Regions from separate parts of the Mesorhizobium newzealandense genome, predicted to be linked through region 3. Evidence: riboswitches for the same ligand, from Rfam matches in the RefSeq annotation. Region 3 holds a riboswitch; each other region holds the start of a gene.

Evidence for each region. A riboswitch is a leader RNA that binds a small molecule or an ion and turns the genes downstream of it on or off. The one in region 3 is predicted to bind cobalamin.
Region 1: linked by a shared signal. The riboswitch ahead of ACFSOZ_RS37155 (DUF1636 family protein) and the one ahead of bluB (5,6-dimethylbenzimidazole synthase) in region 3 are both predicted to bind cobalamin.
Region 2: linked by a shared signal. The riboswitch ahead of ACFSOZ_RS09110 (DUF1636 family protein) and the one ahead of bluB (5,6-dimethylbenzimidazole synthase) in region 3 are both predicted to bind cobalamin.
Region 4: linked by a shared signal. The riboswitch ahead of ACFSOZ_RS21155 (aromatic ring-hydroxylating oxygenase subunit alpha) and the one ahead of bluB (5,6-dimethylbenzimidazole synthase) in region 3 are both predicted to bind cobalamin.

What each region holds. Positions count from the first base shown of each region.
Region 1 is NZ_JBHUGZ010000030.1:626,113-630,513, forward strand. It holds gene ACFSOZ_RS37150 (nucleoside hydrolase) at 153-1,127, opposite strand; cobalamin riboswitch at 1,411-1,617, shown strand; gene ACFSOZ_RS37155 (DUF1636 family protein) at 1,625-2,113, shown strand; gene ACFSOZ_RS37160 (ABC transporter ATP-binding protein) at 2,110-2,898, shown strand; gene ACFSOZ_RS37165 (ABC transporter substrate-binding protein) at 2,945-3,892, shown strand; gene ACFSOZ_RS37170 (FecCD family ABC transporter permease) at 3,968-4,401, shown strand, end outside.
Region 2 is NZ_JBHUGZ010000007.1:64,249-68,649, forward strand. It holds gene ACFSOZ_RS09100 (cobaltochelatase subunit CobN) at 1-1,298, opposite strand, end outside; gene cobW (cobalamin biosynthesis protein CobW) at 1,317-2,354, opposite strand; gene ACFSOZ_RS09110 (DUF1636 family protein) at 2,357-2,785, opposite strand; cobalamin riboswitch at 2,825-3,028, opposite strand; gene ACFSOZ_RS09115 (DUF6348 family protein) at 3,230-3,826, opposite strand; gene ACFSOZ_RS09120 (winged helix-turn-helix domain-containing protein) at 3,881-4,401, opposite strand, start outside.
Region 3 is NZ_JBHUGZ010000030.1:142,653-147,053, forward strand. It holds gene ACFSOZ_RS34775 (MFS transporter) at 1-739, opposite strand, end outside; gene ACFSOZ_RS34780 (TetR/AcrR family transcriptional regulator) at 861-1,469, shown strand; gene ACFSOZ_RS34785 (hypothetical protein) at 1,565-2,548, shown strand; partial or broken gene bluB (5,6-dimethylbenzimidazole synthase) at 2,641-3,300, opposite strand; cobalamin riboswitch at 3,401-3,580, opposite strand; gene ACFSOZ_RS34795 (histone deacetylase family protein) at 3,701-4,401, shown strand, end outside.
Region 4 is NZ_JBHUGZ010000014.1:96,334-100,734, forward strand. It holds gene ACFSOZ_RS21145 (FAD-binding oxidoreductase) at 1-120, shown strand, start outside; gene ACFSOZ_RS21150 (FAD-binding oxidoreductase) at 186-1,286, opposite strand; gene ACFSOZ_RS21155 (aromatic ring-hydroxylating oxygenase subunit alpha) at 1,467-2,714, opposite strand; cobalamin riboswitch at 2,829-3,029, opposite strand; gene ACFSOZ_RS21160 (DUF680 domain-containing protein) at 3,535-3,732, shown strand; gene ACFSOZ_RS21165 (DUF680 domain-containing protein) at 3,809-4,015, shown strand; gene ACFSOZ_RS21170 (DUF680 domain-containing protein) at 4,093-4,329, shown strand.

The DNA of each region.
Region 1 (4,401 bases), 480 kb from region 3:
GACAGTCGCAGAGATCAGTTTACCGCTTCCTCAAAGCAGACATCGTTGGCACGCATAGCGCGAGCGGTCGTGTGACCTACCTTCCCGCCGATTGGCCCGAAGAACGCCCAGTTGTCTCTTGCTGCCTGCTGTATCGTCGCGAAGGGTGCGGGTCACGCCTTGTTCTTGGTTAGACGCTCCAGCGCATCCACAATCAAATCGCAGAATTTTTGATGGTCGAGCTTCATCGCCACGGTGTGGCGGAAGTCGACCTGCTCGCTCGCCGTGCCCCCGAAATGGTGCATGCCACCCATCTTCTCGAAATTGCAGACGGTCATGCCCTTGGTCCACCGGCCGGCAAGCTCGACGCGGATATCGGCCTTCTCGGTGGTGAAGACGGTCGGGTCGATCATAGCCGCGACGCAGCACGCGTCATGGACGGCGGGATACTCGATCTGCAGGAGGCCCCCATGCGTGGTCGCTATGAACTCCCAGATATCGAGGATGAACTTGGCTATCTCGCCGCCGACGGCGCGCACCCGGTCCTGAAGCTTCGTGGTGGCGAGCGCCTGATGTGTCAGGTCGAGACCCACCATGGTGACGTCCCATTTGGCCCGGAACACCACGTCGGCGGCCTCCGGATCGGCATAGACGTTGAACTCCGCCGCGGGCGTGATGTTGCCCCTGGTATAGCTTCCCCCCATCGCGACGACCCGTTTCACCCGCTCGACGATGCGGGGGTCCTTGCGCACGGCAAGCGCGATGTTGGTGTAGGGACCGACCGGCACCAGAGTGATCGTCTTTGGCTCATGCGCCATGACGGTGTCGATGATGAAGTCGACGGCGTGCCGCTTGTCGAGCTCGAACGAGGCGGGCGGCAGTACGGGGCCGTCGAGCCCGGTCTCGCCGTGGATCTCGACGGCCAGCACCTGATCGATGAGGAGCGGCCCGGGAGAGCCCTTCGCCACCGGCACCTTGATGCCATAGGCGGTGCATACGGAAAGCGCATTGCGCGTGGTGTTCTCGACATTGTGGTTGCCCGAAACCGTAGTGATGCCGAGGAGATCGATCTTCGGATTGCCTGCCGCCAGCAGGATGGCGATAGCGTCATCATGCCCAGGGTCGCAGTCCAGGATGATCTTTTCCATATGGCACCTCCTCTGCCGGCCGAGCCTGCCGCGACTACAGACTGCCGCCGCTTGCGCCGTCAAGGTTCTCGCCCTCGGCAACCGTAATGCCAACTCGCTCTGCCCCCCGGCCACCTTCTACCTCCGGCGGCGAGCCCGTTCCGAGCAGCTGCCACTGCCGCCGCCGTATTGCGCGACAAGCGGGGTTGACATCGTCGGGGAATATCGCTTCAAATGTAATGTTATTACATTTAGATGGAGCAGCGACGTCGCAAAAAACCATTGCGATGCGATCGATGGAAATCTACGCTGGGCCGGTGATGGTCCCCTGGCCGCAAGGCAAGGGGTGAAAAGGGAACACGGTGAGATCCCCAAGGGTCGAGGCCGTGGCTGCCCCCGCAACTGTAAGCGGCGAGCAAAATCCGTAAATGCCACTGGCCGGCAAGGCTGGGAAGGCAGGATGGCGCCACGACCCGCGAGCCAGGAGACCTGCCATCAGCATGAGTTGACCGGACGGGGTGTGCCGGGAGGAGACGTGGACGTCGGTCTTGTCGGCCGATTCGCCAACTTCCTTCCGTCGCCAATCGAGAAAGACGGAAAAGTTGGACGGCGCTACCGATCGTATTCACCGCATTATTGTCTGCACGCTTTGCCGCGACGTCCCGACAGGGATCAGGTCGGGTGAGAATCTGTGCACCGATTTACGTTCCCGGCTCTCGGCCCACCATGAACCCGCCGTGGCAAATGGCTTCATTGTCGAGGGCGTGGCTTGCATGGCCGGCTGTGCACGGCCCTTGACGGTTGCCTTCCAGGCATCGGGCAAGGCCGCCTATCTCTTCGGCTCCATCGATGCGCAGGCCGATGTCGGCGATCTCGTGCGATTCGCCAAGCTCTATGCTTCGCTCGCCGATGGCTGGTGCAATTCGGGACAGCGCCCGGCGGGATTGGCCGGCAAGACGCTGGCCCGCATCCCGGGTCCGGGCAATCTGGCGGGAAACAGCCGATGACAGCGCCGGTTCTCGAAGCGCGTGACCTCAGTGCCATGGCGAATGGCCGAGATATGGTCCATGCGGTCAGCCTCTCGGTGGGCGCAGGTGATCGCCTCGCCATCATCGGCCCCAACGGCGCCGGCAAGACCACGCTGCTGCGCATGCTGTCGGGCATGCTGCGGCCAAGTTCCGGCGAGGTGAAGCTTGGCGGGCGCCGGCTGGACAGGATTTCGGCCGCCGAGCGCGCACTGCAGATCGCCGTGGTCGGCCAGACCGACCAGCCCGATCCGCGGCTGGCGGTGATCGACTATGTCGAGCTTGGCCGGGTTCCGCACGCCGGGCTAAGGCGCAGGAGCGACGAACGCGACATTGTCGTCGACGCGCTGCGCCGGACCGGCCTGCTGCCGTTGCTTGGCCGCACCATCGGCTCGCTGTCGGGTGGCGAGCGCCAGCGCGCCCAGCTGGCGCGCGCCATCGCGCAGGAGCCAACAATTCTGTTCCTCGACGAGCCCACCAACCATCTCGACCCGCGCGCCCGCGGCGAACTGCTCGAACTCGTGGCCAGCTTCGGCATGACGGTGATCGCGGTGCTGCACGATCTGGCCCTGGTGGCGCCCTTCGCTACCAGGGTCGCGGTGATGAACAATGCCCGCCTGCAAGCGTTCGCCGCGCCGCGCGAAGCGCTGACCCAACAGCTGATCCGCGAGGTGTTCGGCGTCGACGTCTTTCGTCTGCGCCATCCGACTGAAGACCGCGAACTGACGGTGTTCGAGGTGCCGAACCGCGCCGTGCCGACATCCTGATCGAAGCCGTTCCGCCCAATCCCTGTTCAACAACGGAGCAATACCCTTGAAACGCCTCGCTTTTTCGCTCGTCTTCTCGCTGCTGGCCTCGACAGCTTTCGCCTTCCCTGTGACCGTCGACAGTTGCGGCAAACCGCTGACTTTCGACGCGCCGCCGAAGCGCGCCGTCATCCATGATCTCAACATGGCCGAGATGGCTTTCGCGCTGAAACTGCAGCCGTCGATCGTCGGCCTGACCGGCATCACCGGATGGTACAAGGTCGGCCCCGAATTCAAGGCCGAGCAGGGCTCGATCCCTGAACTCGCTCCCAAATATCCGACGCTTGAAAACCTCGTCGCGGTCGAGCCCGATTTCTTCTTCGCCGGCTGGTACTACGGCATGAAGCCGGGCGGCGAAGTGACGCCCGAAACGCTTGCCCCGCATGGCATCAAGACACTGGTGCTGACGGAAAGCTGCGTCCATCTCGACAAGAACCGCCCTGCCGCCTCGATGGACCTGCTCTATGGCGACGTCGAAAAGCTGGGCAAGATTTTTGGCAAGGAGGCTGAGGCGCAAAAGCTCGTTTCAGGCTGGAAGACGCAGCTCGCCGACATCACCGCCAAGGTCGGCGACCGCAAGGGCACGCGGGTGTTCCTCTATGATTCCGGCGAGGACAAGCCCTTCACCGCGGGCAAGTTCGCCATCCCCAGCGCCATGATATCAGCCGCCGGCGGCGACAACATCATGGCCGACATGGACACCAGCTGGGGCAACACGGACTGGGAAACGGTGGCCTCGCGCAATCCGCAATTCCTCATCCTGCTCGATTACCAGGACGGCGGCGGCTACAAGAAACTGCTCGATTTCCTGAAGGCGCATCCGGCGATGAAAGAAACGGACGCGGTCAAGAACGAGCGTTTCGTCGCCCTGCGCTATGCCGAGCTGACGCCTGGACCCGCCAACATCGAAGCGATCGACAAGATCGCCAAGGCGATGCATCCGGAAGCATTTTGATGCATGTCGCCCAAAAGTGCGCTGCGGTTTTTTGGCAACGACATGCATGAAGAAAAGATCCGGGAAGTGCGTCGCATGAGCCCTGATGGACGCGACGCATTTCCAGGCTTGCGACACAAGGCATTCGCACTCGCCATGATGGTGGGAGCGGCGGCGATCGCCGCTCTCGCCTTGCTGTCGATCGCCTATGGCTCGACGCTGATTCCGTTGACCGACGTCGTGGCTTCGCTCGGCCATGCGATTGGACTGGGTGGACACGACGTGTCCGGCCCGGTCGGCAAGATCGTCGTCGACCTGCGGCTGCCGCGCACGATCCTGGCCATCTGCGTCGGCGCCGGCCTGGGCGTCGTCGGTGCGCTGCTGCAGACGGTGACCCGCAATGATCTGGCCGATCCGTTCCTGTTCGGCCTGTCGTCCGGCGCCGCTGCAGGCGCGGTTTCCGTCATCACCGTCTTCGGCGACAGTTTTGGTATCTGGACGCTGCCGGTCGCGGCTTTCACCGGCGGCAT
Region 2 (4,401 bases), on a different contig from region 3:
GTTTGCGGAATCCCGTCAACCGCATACCCCTGTTCCTTGAGGTCGTGCAGCATGGCCACCGCGCTGGACGGCACATCGAGGCCGACGGCATAGCCGGTGCGGCCGGGCGCACTCGGATAATCGGGGATCAGGATCGCCAGCTTGCGTTCGGCGCGGGGCGTTTCCTGCAGCTTGATGAAGGCTGCGACGCGGTCCGCGACTTGCGCGACGCGGTCGGGCTCCGGCCGGTTGGCGAAGGCGCGGTGACCAAGTGCGGGATCGACCTCGCTCTCGCCCTTGAAGGAAATCGCACCGGCCAGGATGCGGCCGTCGAGCTCCGGCAGCACGACATGCATGGCGAGGTCGGCGGGTGCCAGCCCGCGCTGGTTGTTTTCCCAGATATCGCGGCGGGTGGTGGCGACGATGACCTGGAAGACAGGCACGCCGGCGCGGTCGAACAGGGTTTCAACGCCGGGTTCGGCGCCGGACGCGAAGGCGGTCGCGGTGATGATGGCGGCAGGTTTGAGCGTGGTCAGTGCGGTTTCCACGAACGTCAGGGATGCTGGATCCTTGAGGCTGGAGACGAAGATGGGGACCGGGTTGATGCCGCGCTGCCGCAGCGCTTCAAAAAGCGCGCCGATCGGCGCGACATCGGCCGCCAGCAGCATCGAGCGGTAGAACAGGATGGGGGTGACGGGGGCGCGGACGTGGGCAGGATCGCTACCGTTCATCGGGATCCGGACAGCACTCGGGTCGTCAACGACGCCGCGTCCTGGCTCATAAAATCCGGCCTTTGGTACCGCGACCGGTGCTGTGACGGTGCTCCTGGCTCCAGCCAGCCGCGCCAGCTTCTGTACCAGCGCGCTCATATTCGCCGGGCCGCCCTCGCGGAAATAGTCGAGCAGAGCGTCAAGCTCCTCGCGCGGCAGCGTCGAGGCTTCGATCAGGCGCAGATCCTCGTCGCGGCATTCGCCGGGCAGCAGCGCCAGTTTTATGCCGCGAGCGCGGGCGGTCAAGGCAAGCTGGTCGCAGCCATAGCGCCACCAGTCGTAGCCGCCGAGGATGCGCACAAGGATGATTTTGGCGTGGCGGGCGACGCTGTCGACCCAGAGGTCGACGGACATGGGATGGCGCAGGTCACGGAGGGCAGCCAGCCGCATCGAGGGCAGGCGGTCGGCGTCGGCCTTCCACGCCGCCGCCAGCCCGGCGAGATCGCTGTCGGTGAAGGACAGGGCCACGATATCCGCCGGCGTCTGCCGCAGATCGACCGGCTCGGCGAGATCGTCGAGCGAGGCGGATGTCGTGGTGAGGATGTGCATCGCGGCCCGTGGTGTGCGTCAGCCGGCGAGTATACGCTCGATTGCCGGGCGGTTCAGCCCCTTCAGGCCGATGACGACGAGGCGCGAGCGGCGGTCGTCCTGCGCCGTCCAGGCGCGGTCATAGTAATGATTGACGCGCGGTCCGACAGCCTGCAGCAAGAGCCGCATCGGCTTGCCGCCGACCTCGACGAAGCCCTTCACGCGCAGCACGTTTTCTTCCTCGGCGGCGGTAGCGACGCGTTTTGCCAGCTCATCCGGATTGGCGATCGAGGCTATGTCGACAATAAAACTGTCGAAGTCATCATGCTCGTGGTCGAGCTCGTCGTCGTGATGGGTCTTGCGGTTTTCGATGTCGTCCTCGACGGCAAGGCCAAGGCCGAGCAGCACCGACGGATCGACCTTGCCCTGCGACGTCGGCACGATTTTCACCGCGCGGGCGATGTGCTCGTTGATGATGGCGTTGGCGCGGGCGGAGCCGGCGGCGTCCATCAGGTCGCTCTTCGACAGGATGATCAGGTCGGCACAGGCGATCTGATCCTCGAACACTTCTTCGACCGGATCGTCGTGATCGAGCGTCGTGTCCTGTGCGCGCTGTGCCTGAAGTGCGTCGATGTCGTTGGCGACACGGCCTTCGGCCAGTGCTGGTCCATCGACGACGGCGATGACGCCATCGACCGTCACGCGGCTCTTCACTGTCGGCCACTGAAAAGCCTGGACCAGCGGTTTGGGCAGAGCGAGGCCGGAGGTCTCGATCAGGATGTGGTCGACCTTTGGTGTCAGCGACAGGATCTGGTCGAGTGCCGGCACGAAATCGTCGGCAACGGTGCAGCAGATGCAGCCATTGGCCAGCTCGACGATGTTTTCCTCCGGGCAGGTGTCGATGCCGCAGCCCTTCAGGATCTCGCCGTCGATGCCGATGTCGCCGAACTCGTTGACGATGATGGCCAGCCGCTTGCCGCCGGCATTTTCCAGGAGGTGGCGGATGAGCGTCGTCTTGCCGGCGCCGAGGAAGCCGGTGACGACGGTGCAGGGGACGCGGGAGACGGAAGCGGTCATGATCAGTCCTTCAATAGGTCGAGGGGAGGGATGCGGGCGACGAGGCCGCGCTTCAGGCTATCGGGGCGGCCGCGCCACGGAATGAGGCCGTCCGTCGAGGTGGCGAAGAGTTTTGCTCCGGAGACGAGGTCGGCGCCGCTGGTCGCGGTCAGGTCGCCGAAGACGTAGCTCCAGCAGCCATCGCGCAGGATGGCGGCACTAAGCCGGCGCTTGCAATTGCCGAGGCATTCGACGCTGAAGACCCGGACATCTTCGCCAGAAGCGGCGCGGCGCGCATCCTGCGCCAGCAGTTCGCCGGCGCGGGGATGAGCGTCGGAACCGGTTTCATCGCGACAGGAAGCACAGACGATGACGGTTACGCCGGCAAGAGCATCGCTCTCGCCGGACGAATTGTCCGCTGTGCCAGCCGAAAAACTGCTGTCATGGTCCAAAAATCGAACTCCTTGCCCGGAAACCCGCCGGGCGATCGGATTCTGTAGTCGTAGACGGCAGGTCTCCTGGCTCGCGGGTCATCGCCTTGGTGCCGCCTTCCCGGGACCGTCCCAGTGGCTTTCGGCCTTGGCTCTTCGCTTACAGTTGCGGGGACAGCCGCGGATTTGGGATTTTTGTCCCGCACCGCATTCCCTCTTGGCCCTTGCCGTTGCGGGCAGGGGACCGTCTGGAGCGGATTTAGGCTTTTGCAGGCAGCGGTGTCAACGCGGGGTGAGCGTTAGTTGCGGCTTGATGTCCATCATGTATCCATTGGCTTCTTAGTGCGACCTCTTAACCAGTTTGCGGCGGTGCCCAACAAACTCGGTTTGGCAGCCTTCTCTTCTGGCAACGCAAGAATGACATGGCGCAATGCCTGATACCCATCGCCGTGATGCCAATCCTGACTAACAAGCAGCTTGGCCTTCAGGCCATGTTTCGTTGTCCAGGAGAACTTCTTTGCCGATAAGTTCTCCGCCATGGCTCGCTACGAAAATCCGGACGAAATGACTGCCGGGGCGCACATTGGCGGAGAACAGTTTTTCCAGCTGGGCATAGAACGCCGGATATGTCCGGTTAAGCGTGCATTCCACTACAGCCTGGGTAATGACAGGCCCGGCATACACCTTCCAGCTGGCATCATTGCGCTGCCAGAACTCGATGTCGGCTTGCATGTTGTCGCAAACATGCTTTGCAAGGCCCTCGATCAACACATGAAATACGCCGATCAGGAACTTTCCGAATGCCTGGAATGTCGCCTGTTGACGTGTGTCGCCCATTCCAACGAACGATTCGATGACGGGCTGAGTGCCCAGTAACGGCGAGAAGATATGGATTTCGACGACAAGCCAGAGTGTCGAGTCTCGCTGCTCCCTATCCAAGATTTCGGCTTCAAACCGCAGGTTTTCCAGCTCAAGACTGACATCGTGCTGTCCACGGATGGTGTTGATCCCATGTGCAATCAACGCCTCGTGGATCAGGTCGAGAACCTCTTGCGATGCCATGATTGAACCTGGGCCGACAAAACTCCCTCAAACGTCTGCGGCCGACGGCTGATGTCAAGAGCGGCCCTGATGGTTCAAGCTCAGCAGTGCCGGACCCAAGTCGCCGGCCGGTGTGATTTCCATTCTCTCTAGTCCAAGCCAGCCTTGCATCTGCTTCAGTTCCTCGAACAGCTGACCAGCGGTTTCAGCGGGCGCGCCGGGCTCGGCGTAAGCAGCATGGACGCGTAACACGCCAGCCGGCCGGTCGGCCTTGAGGTCGACGCGCGCGACGATCCTGTCGCCGAGCAGGAAGGGCAGGACGTAGTAGCCGTATTGGCGCTTTTCGGCCGGGGTGTAGATCTCGATGCGGTAGTGGAAATCGAACAGTCGCTCGGTGCGCGACCGCTCGAAGACGACCGGATCGAACGGCGCCAGCAGGGCGCGGGCCTCGAGTTTGCGTGGCAGGCGCGCGTCCTTATGAAGATAAGCCGGCTTGTCCCAGCCTTCGACACGCACGGGCAACAGTTCGCCAAGTTCGACCAGTTCCTCGAGCCGGCCTTTCATGTCGGCGGGCGACAGGCGGTAGTAGTCGCGTA
Region 3 (4,401 bases):
CGGCCGGCTGGCCAAGCTCCTTGGTGATCGCCACGGTGCTCACTTCCGTCGTCGCGAAGGTTGCGCCGATGAAGATCAGGGCGAAGGTGATGATCTGCACCGGCCGCAGGCGGATTGCCGAGCCGCGCGAACCCGGTTCCGCCGGCCGCACTTGCGGCTCGGTCGAACGCTGCAGGATGAAGGCCGCCGAACCGAGGGCAAGGAACAGCGTGCTCGCGAGCATTCCGGCTTCCGGGAACAGGGCGGCACTCAGGCCCACCGACAGCGATGCCCCGGCGATGTAGACCAGCTCGTCCGCCGCCGACTCGAAGGCAAACGCGGTGTTCATCTGGGGCCGCCCCCGGAAAATCTCGGTCCAGCGCGCGCGCACCATTGCCGGTATGCTGGGCATGGCCGCGGCCAGCAGTGCCGAGACGAACAGCGTCCATACCGGCCAGTCCTGATTGGCTGCCGCGATCAGGACCGCGAAAGCGAGCACGGAGATGATGGTGGTTGGCACGACGATCCGTGTTTGGCCAAGGCGATCCACGAGCCTTGATATTTGCGGCGCCACGAAAGCGTTGGCCAGCGCGAATGTCGCGGAAACGGCGCCGGCCAGCCAGTACTCGCCGCGCGTCTGCGACAGCATCGCCACGATGCCGATTGGCGCCATGGCGATCGGCAGGCGCGCCATGAAGCCCGCGCTTGCAAAGCCCTTGGCGCCGGGAGCGCGAAAGATTTCCGAATAGGGATTTTGCATGGTCCGGTTCCTCGACAAAGGCAGATTCGACAATTACATACGAAGCGTATGATTGTTAGATAGATCATACGCCGCGTATGTCAATTGGCATACGGTGCGTATGTTAATAGGTCCAGAAGCCATGCACAAACCTCGCAAGGAAATGATCGCCGAGACCCGCGCCAAGCTGATCGCGGCGGCCCGCCATGCCTTCGGTACGATCGGCTATGCCCAGGCCTCGATGGATGATTTCACTGCCTCGGCCGGGCTGACGCGCGGCGCACTCTATCATCACTTCGGCGACAAGAAGGGATTGCTGCAGGCGGTCATCGCCGAAATCGACGGCGAGATGGCGGCGCACGTGAACGAAGTGGCGTCGAGAGCGCCGACCCGCTGGCAGCATTTCGTCGACGAATGCACGACCTATATCGAGATGGCGTTGGAGCCGGAAATCCAGCGCATCATGTTCCGGGACGGCCCGGCCGTGCTGGGGGATCCGGCACAATGGCCGAATGCCAATGCGTGCATCGCTTCAATGACCGGCCATCTGACGACGTTGCAGGAGGAGGGGGTTGTCGTCCCCAGCCTCGACCCCGAAACCGCCTCGCGGCTGATCAACGGGGCGAGCAGTCAGGCGGCGCAACGGATCGCCAATTCGAGCGACCCCGAAGCGACGTCGAAGAAGGTGGTGACGGCGTTCAAGCAACTGCTCGAAGGCCTGCTCAAAAAGCCCGATCCGCAGCCGAACTGAAATCCACATAGGCGGTTCGGCGCCATTGCCCGCAATTGACAATAGCCGGTTTGAGCGCATCCTCTCGCGCCATCTCTGAAGCGGAGATTCGGGGCATGTGGGATTTCGATATCGGCAGGTCAGTGTCCATCATGACGCGGACCTGGCCCTTCATTCTCTTTCGCATGATCGTCTATTTCGGCATCACGCTGGCCTACATCATTGCGACCGGTACGGGCGCCTCCGTTGGCTATGGCGTCGGCCATATCTCCACCGATCCTGACGGCCCGCTGTCCTTTGCCTTTTGGGGCGGCGTGGTCGGTTTCGGCGTCGTCTCGATCGCCGTCTACTGGATCCGCGAATACATCCTCTACGTCGTCAAGGCCGGCCATATCGCCGTCATGGTCCATCTGATCGACGGCCGCGACATTCCCGACGGCCAGGACCAAATTGCCTACGCCAAGGACATCGTCACCCGGCGTTTTGCCGAGGCCAACATCCTTTTCGTCGTCGACCAGCTGGTCAAGGGTGCCATCCGCGCCATCACCGGCCTGATCGGCGGCATCGCCGCCTTCCTGCCAATTCCGGGCTTGGGCGGCCTGGTCTCCTTCATCAACACGGTGATCCGCCTGTCTCTGACCTATGTCGACGAGATCATCCTGGGCTACAACATCCGCATCAATTCAGCCTCGCCGTTCGAGACGGCGCGGCAAGGCGTCGTGCTCTACGCCCAGAACGGCCAGACCATGGTCAAGAACGCCGTCTGGCTGGCGGTCATCATGTGGGGGGTGTCCTTCGTCATCTTCCTGCTGATGCTGGCGCCTGCCGGCGCCATTCTTTTCCTCATGCCCGGGCAACTCGCCGGCTGGGCCTTCGTGCTCGCCATCGTCTTCGCCTGGGCCTTCAAGGCCGCCTTCATCGAACCCTTCGCCATCGCCTGCCTGATGCAGGTCTATTTCAGGACCATCGAGGGCCAGGTGCCCGATCCCGAGTGGGACGCCCGGCTGGCCGAGGCGTCGTCGAAGTTCAGCGAGCTCAAGGACAAGGCGCTGGCCTCCTTCGACGGCTCGCGCTGGGGTACGGCCGGCGCGACACACTGATCAGCGGCGGCCGCCGTCGCCGGTGCGGCGCCGACGGCGTTGAGGCGCGTTACGGTCGATTTGAGCGGCACTTCGCCTTGCCCGGAAAAAATCTCGCTCATGATCAGCTCCGGCAGCGGCAAGCGGCGTCCCCAGCCATGCGTTTCAAGGTCCGGTTTTGGCGCGAACTCCGAGACGCGGCCGACGCAGAGATAGGCGACCGGCGTCACATGCTCGGGAATTGACAGCAGGTCTTTCAACGCTTGCGCCTCGATGATGCTGACCCAGCCGACACCAACACCTTCGGCGCGCGCCGCCAGCCAGAAGTTCTGCACCGCGCAGACCGTGCTGTAGAGGTCCATCTCGGGATTGTGCCAGCGCCCCAGCGGCGAACCCTTCGAGCGCTGCCGGTCGCAGGTGATGCAGATGTTGAGCGCGCTTTCGCAGATGCCTTCCAGCTTGAGCTTGCGGTAGAGCGCCTGTCGCTCTTCCGCGATGGCTGGCAACTCCTGTTCGCGCGCCGCCAGGAACAGGTCGCGCACTTTCTGCCGTCGCTCGGCGTCGCGAATGACGATGAAGTTCCACGGCTGCATGAAGCCGACCGAGGGCGCGTGATGGGCCGCAAGCAGCAGCCGCGCCAGAACGTCATCGTCGAGCGCGGTCGGCAGGAAATGACTGCGGACGTCGCGCCGCGTGAACATGGCGTGGTAAACCGCATCGCGCGCACTCTGGTCAAATCCGTCGCCAACTGGAGCGGTCATGTGTTCCGGCATCGCGTGTCCCCTTGCGATTGCAGCAGTTCCAACTGTCAAAGCGTACTTTGTGCGTGCAAGTGGAGGCACATCGCTCTGATGCCGTCCGCCTGACCATGCGGATGACGATGTCTGCCAGGCCGGTCTTCTGGCTCGGGATCAACCCGCGTCCGGTGCCTTCCCGTCATCGACAGTGGCATTTACCGGCGCGGTCCCCCTCACAGCGTTGGGCACGCCACGGAATTTAACCGTGTTCCCGATTCTCCCGCTTGCGGCGGGCACCAGGCAGCGACACGACCTTACGCCGAAGCGCTGACGACGCCAATGCCTGCAGCGAAACCAAAGGACGCAGGCGTGATTTTCCCCAGTCATCAACCGCCTGCGCATGGCCTTTGTCGATCCGGGTCACTAGATTAGGGTGATGACCACCCGTCTCTACAGCCATCCGATCTTCCTCGAGCACATCACGCCGCCCGGCCATCCCGAGCGGCCCGACCGCTTGCGCGCCATCGAGCGGGTGCTCGACGACGAGGCTTTTGCCACGCTCGATCGTGTCCAGGCGCCGGAGGGCGACGAGGCCACCATCCTCTACGCGCATCCCGCCGATTTCGTCGCCCGCGTCCGCGCATCCATTCCCGACACTGGCATTGCCCGCATCGATGCCGACACCACCGCCAGCCCGAAGAGCTGGCAGGCGGCGATCACGGCGATTGGTGCTGCCAACGCTGCCGTGGACGACGTTTTCACAGGCCGCGCCGACAATGTCTTCGTCGCCGCCCGGCCGCCCGGCCACCATGCCGAAAAGACCACGGCCATGGGCTTCTGCCTCTTCAACACGGCGGCGATCGCGGCGCGCCATGCACAGAGGAAACATGGCGTCGAGCGCGTCGCCGTCGTCGACTGGGACGTGCATCACGGCAACGGCACGCAGGATATTTTCTGGGACGATCCGACGGTGCTCTATTGCTCGACGCACCAGATGCCGCTCTATCCCGGCACCGGGGCAAAGAGCGAGACCGGCGCCGGCAACATCGTCAACGCACCGTTGGCGCCGCAGACCGGCAGCGAGGTTTTCCGCGACGCCTTCCTGTCGCGGGTCCTGCCGGCGCTCGACAATTTCGC
Region 4 (4,401 bases), on a different contig from region 3:
GGACCGCCTGATGTCGCCTTCGTCTGCGGCTCCAACGCCTTCGTTTCGGCCGCCGCCCGGGCGCTGATCGATGCCGGCGTTGCGGCGGAAATCATCCGCACCGAACGCTACGGAGTTTGAACGGACACGGTCCTTCCGAGAAGTTTCTCGTAGCCGCCGTTCCGAGGCTCGGCATCGCCCATCGGTCACGCCTCGATTTCGAGCGCCGAAAGCGGCTTTGAGCAACAGGCGAGGATGAAGCCGTCGTCGATCTCGTGGTCGAGGATGCCGCCATTGTGGCTCATCTCGACGGCGCCTGCGACCTTCTTCACCTTGCAGGTTCCGCACAGGCCGAACTCGCATGCGGCGGGAATCCGCACGCCGGAAGCCCGCGCCGTCTGCAGCACGGTCTGGCCGGCGACGCATTCGGCATCGACATCCGAAAGCGCGAAGCGGATCGGCGTCGCGGCTTCGACGATGACGGCGGCGCCGTCTTCCGCCGGCGACGTGAACGGTGCCGGGATCTCCTCCACGACAGGCGCCGCAAAGCTCTCCTGATGGTACTTCGTCATGTCGAAGCCGGCAGAGTCCAGCATGCCGCGCACGGCGCGCATGAAGGGATCAGGGCCGCAGCAGAAGATTTCGCGCTCGCGGAAATCGGGCGCCAGCAATGGCAGCCGGATCGCGTCGATGCGGCCCATATGTCCGAACCAGCCCTCGCGGCTCGACCGCTCCTCGATCATGAAGCCGAGCGACAGGCCGGGCATGCGGCTGCCCAGCAGTTCGAGCTCCTTGCGGAAAATGATTTCTTCGGGGCGCCGGGCGCAATTGACGAAGCCGACATCGGTCCATGGCGCGCAGTCGTTCAGCCAGCGCAGCATCGACATCATCGGCGTCACGCCGGAGCCGGCCGAAATGAACAGATACTTGGCCGCCGGGTGGCTGTGCAGCGAAAAGTCACCGGTCGGCCCATAGGCCTTCACATGCGAACCGGGCGTCAGATGGTCGAACATCCAGCGTGTGCCGATGCTGCCCGCTTGCGCCTTGATCGTCACCGCGATCGAGAACGGCCGCGATGGCGAAGACGACAGCGTGTAGGTGCGCATCAGCGGCCCATCGGCGGTCGGCAGTTCCAGCGTCACGAACTGGCCCGGCTTGTAGCGGAACCAGGTCTGGTTGTCGGAGCGGAAGGTGAAGGTCTTCACATCAGGCGCTTCGTCACTGACGCCGATCACTTCCAGCACCTGGAGCCTGTCGTTCCAGGGCGTCATCTGGTCGAGATGGCGATAGAGGCCAAGGTCCGTCATCGCATTCATCCTCTTGTCCCTTTTATTCCGTGCATGTCGTGATCCCAAAACCGCTGCGCACTCTTGGGCGACATGCACCAAAGCGCGTCGCTTCGAAACGGATTCATGCGACGCGCTTCAGGTCTTGTTTCCTTGCATGTCGTTGTCTCAAAACCAGGGGCCATTTTTGAGCGCCATGCACTAGGCAACGCTGCGCAGCGCCGGCCGGCCGCCTTCGGCAAGCCGCGGACCGATGAACGACGCGTACCATTCGACGAACTGGATTACGCCGCCCTCATGCAGCTCCGAATAGGGCCCTGGTTCGTAGGCGGGCGACAGGATGCCGAAGGCGTTTTCCTCGACGATGCGGCGGTCCTGGTCGTTGGTCTCGGTCCAGACATGGGTGAGTTCGGCGAGATCGTAGTCGACGCCTTCGACCGCATCCTTGTGGACGAGCCATTTGGTCGTCACTGCCGTTTCCGTGGCGCTGATCGGCAGCACGCGGAACGTCACCGCGTGGTCGATGAGGATGTGGTTCCATGTCGTCGGATAGTGATAGTGCATCAAGGTGCCGATCCGGTCGGCAGAGACGGTGTCGGAGAGGTTCTTCTTCACCGCCCGCTTGCCGTTCATGGTGTAGCTGACGGCGTCGCGCAGCAGCGGCGCGCGGGTGGCGCGGTACTGTCCGGCCGCATCGATGCGGAATTTGCTCGGCAGGCCGGCCGCTTCGCATTTCGCCCAGTGCGCAAGCATTTCCGGGTCGCTGTCGGCGCCCTGCACGCCGGTCACCGTCGGTGCCTCCGGGAACGTCTTGCAAAGCTCCGGGTGATTGCCGGCGCAATGGTAGCACTCGCGGTTGTTTTCCCAGACCAGCTTCCAGTTGCCCTTCTCGACAATGGTCGACTCGAACGCCACCTTGGCCTCGCGCAGCCGGTGCGGCAAAAGGTAGGGCTCGATCATCGCCCGCATCGGTGCGAAATCCGCCGGCTCCTTGGCCAGGCAGATGAAGATGTAGCCGCCGACACTTTCACAGGCGATCGGCTTCAGGCCGAACTGGCTCTTGTCGAACCCGTCTGCCATCTGCCGGGCAAACAACAGCCTTCCGTCCAGCTCATAGGTCCACTGGTGATAGGGGCAGACCAGCTTTGCCGCCGTGCCCTTGTCTGAATTGCAGACTCGGCTGCCGCGATGGCGGCAGGAATTGTGAAAGGCGTTGATATTGCCCTTCTGGTCGCGAACAAGCACGACCGGATAGTCGCCGATCTGCGCGGTAATGTAGCTGCCCGGCTTCGGCAGCTCGCAATCATGGCCGATGAACAGCCAGTCGCGATACCAGATCAGCTCCATGTCGAGCTTGAAATAGTCGGGATCGGTGTAAAAGGGCTGCTCGAGCGAGAAGCCGTTCCTGCGGCCCTGCAGCAGCCTCAGCATGTCGTTGCGCGCGTCCATGTCCTGTCCTCATAGCCAAGGACTGAACTGGTGGTGATGGAGGAAGGATCGGACGCAGGCCGGCGAAGCGCCGGACATGCACTATCCACCTCTTGACCGCCCACCGCGATCAGTCGAGTTCAAATATCTCGGGCTGGTTTCCGGGCTCTGGAGTGTCCTTGCGGACGGTCGCGACACCTTCCCAGGCGTTTGCCCAGTGGTCTCCCGTTGCGACTTGAACTCCACCACCGTTGCGGGGGCAGCGCCGGATTCTGACCGGCTTCCCAATTCTCCGCTTCGTCGTCACGAAGCGGCACCTGAGATGACATGATCTAATCACGATCGCGGGCGCGCCATCGGCATGAAAACGACATCGTATCCATGCGGCGCGACACGCATGCGAAATGCTCCGGCTGGCGATTGCGGAGCCGAAATCCGATCTCTTCGGCAGCCATAGCCGGCTGCAATCTCCTCGAATCCGACCCCTTGCCAGGGCCCAAGAAAGGTTAACGGTTTCGAAAAGTGACTATTAGCAGTCTCTAAAATCGAACCGAACGGTTCGTTTCTGTTGACGGTGCGTGCAGGACGGTGTGAACGCTGGGCCTCCGACACAGTTGGTGATCGGGGTGCCGATTTTACATAACTAATTGATATTACGAAGAAAAACAACTGGTGTAGACGCTCTTGGCACAATTTCAAGTGGCAGATTCTTGGTCCACGCGGAACAACTTCGTGATTGGAAATGGCTGGATGGCTTTCCCACATCGGGGCGGTCCGAACGACGCGATTTCATCCCAAGACACGCCGCTAGACGGACGGAAAGATACTGGAGTACCAAAAAATGAAAAAGATCATTCTCACTGCCGCCGCCCTTCTGGCCATTTCCGGCAGCGCCTTCGCTAGCGGTAGCGACCACTATGGTTCGAACGCCGCGGCGGCCACTGCTGTCGACAGCTCGCGCACCGCTTCGATCAAGAAGTCGGAACCGGCTGCTCAGACGCCTGTCCAGGGTAGCGACCGTAACCTCTTCGGCCACTAACGCCGATTCCCAGGAGGTGGCGGGCTCGCCCGCCGCCCTGGCAAAATCCAGAAATTCAAAATTCAGGAGAGCTGAAATGAACAAGATCCTTATTGCTGCCGCCGCCGTTCTGGCCATTTCCGGCAGCGCTTTCGCCGGAAGCGACAACTTTGGCTCCAACGGCGCCAACCAGCCTGCCGCCTCGGTCGACAACTCGTACACGGCTTCCACCAAGAAGTCCGAGCCGGCTGCGCAGACGCCTGTCACCCATGGCAGTGACCGCAACCTGTTCGGCAACAACTGACATCCGAAACTAGCATCCGACGGCGAGGCGGCGGGTCAACCTGCCGCCTCGAATTCGAAAATACCGGAGTATCAAAAATGAAAAAGATTGCTCTTACTGCCGCCGCTCTTCTGATTGCCGCCGGCAGCGCCTATGCCGGCAACGACAATGTTGGCGGCACCGACATCAACAAGCAGGCGACCGTCAACGTCGACGTCTCGAATACGGGCTCGATCCGCAACAGCGAATCGCCCGTCTACAAGTTGCTCAACTCGTCGGGCGACGTACAGAAGTCCGCCCCTCAGGGCAGCGACCGGAACCTCTTCGGCCGCTAACCAACAGCCGAAGCTGATCTCCAAACAGAGAGCGGCGGGCCCGTGCCCGCCGCTTTTTGCTTTTTATGCGCC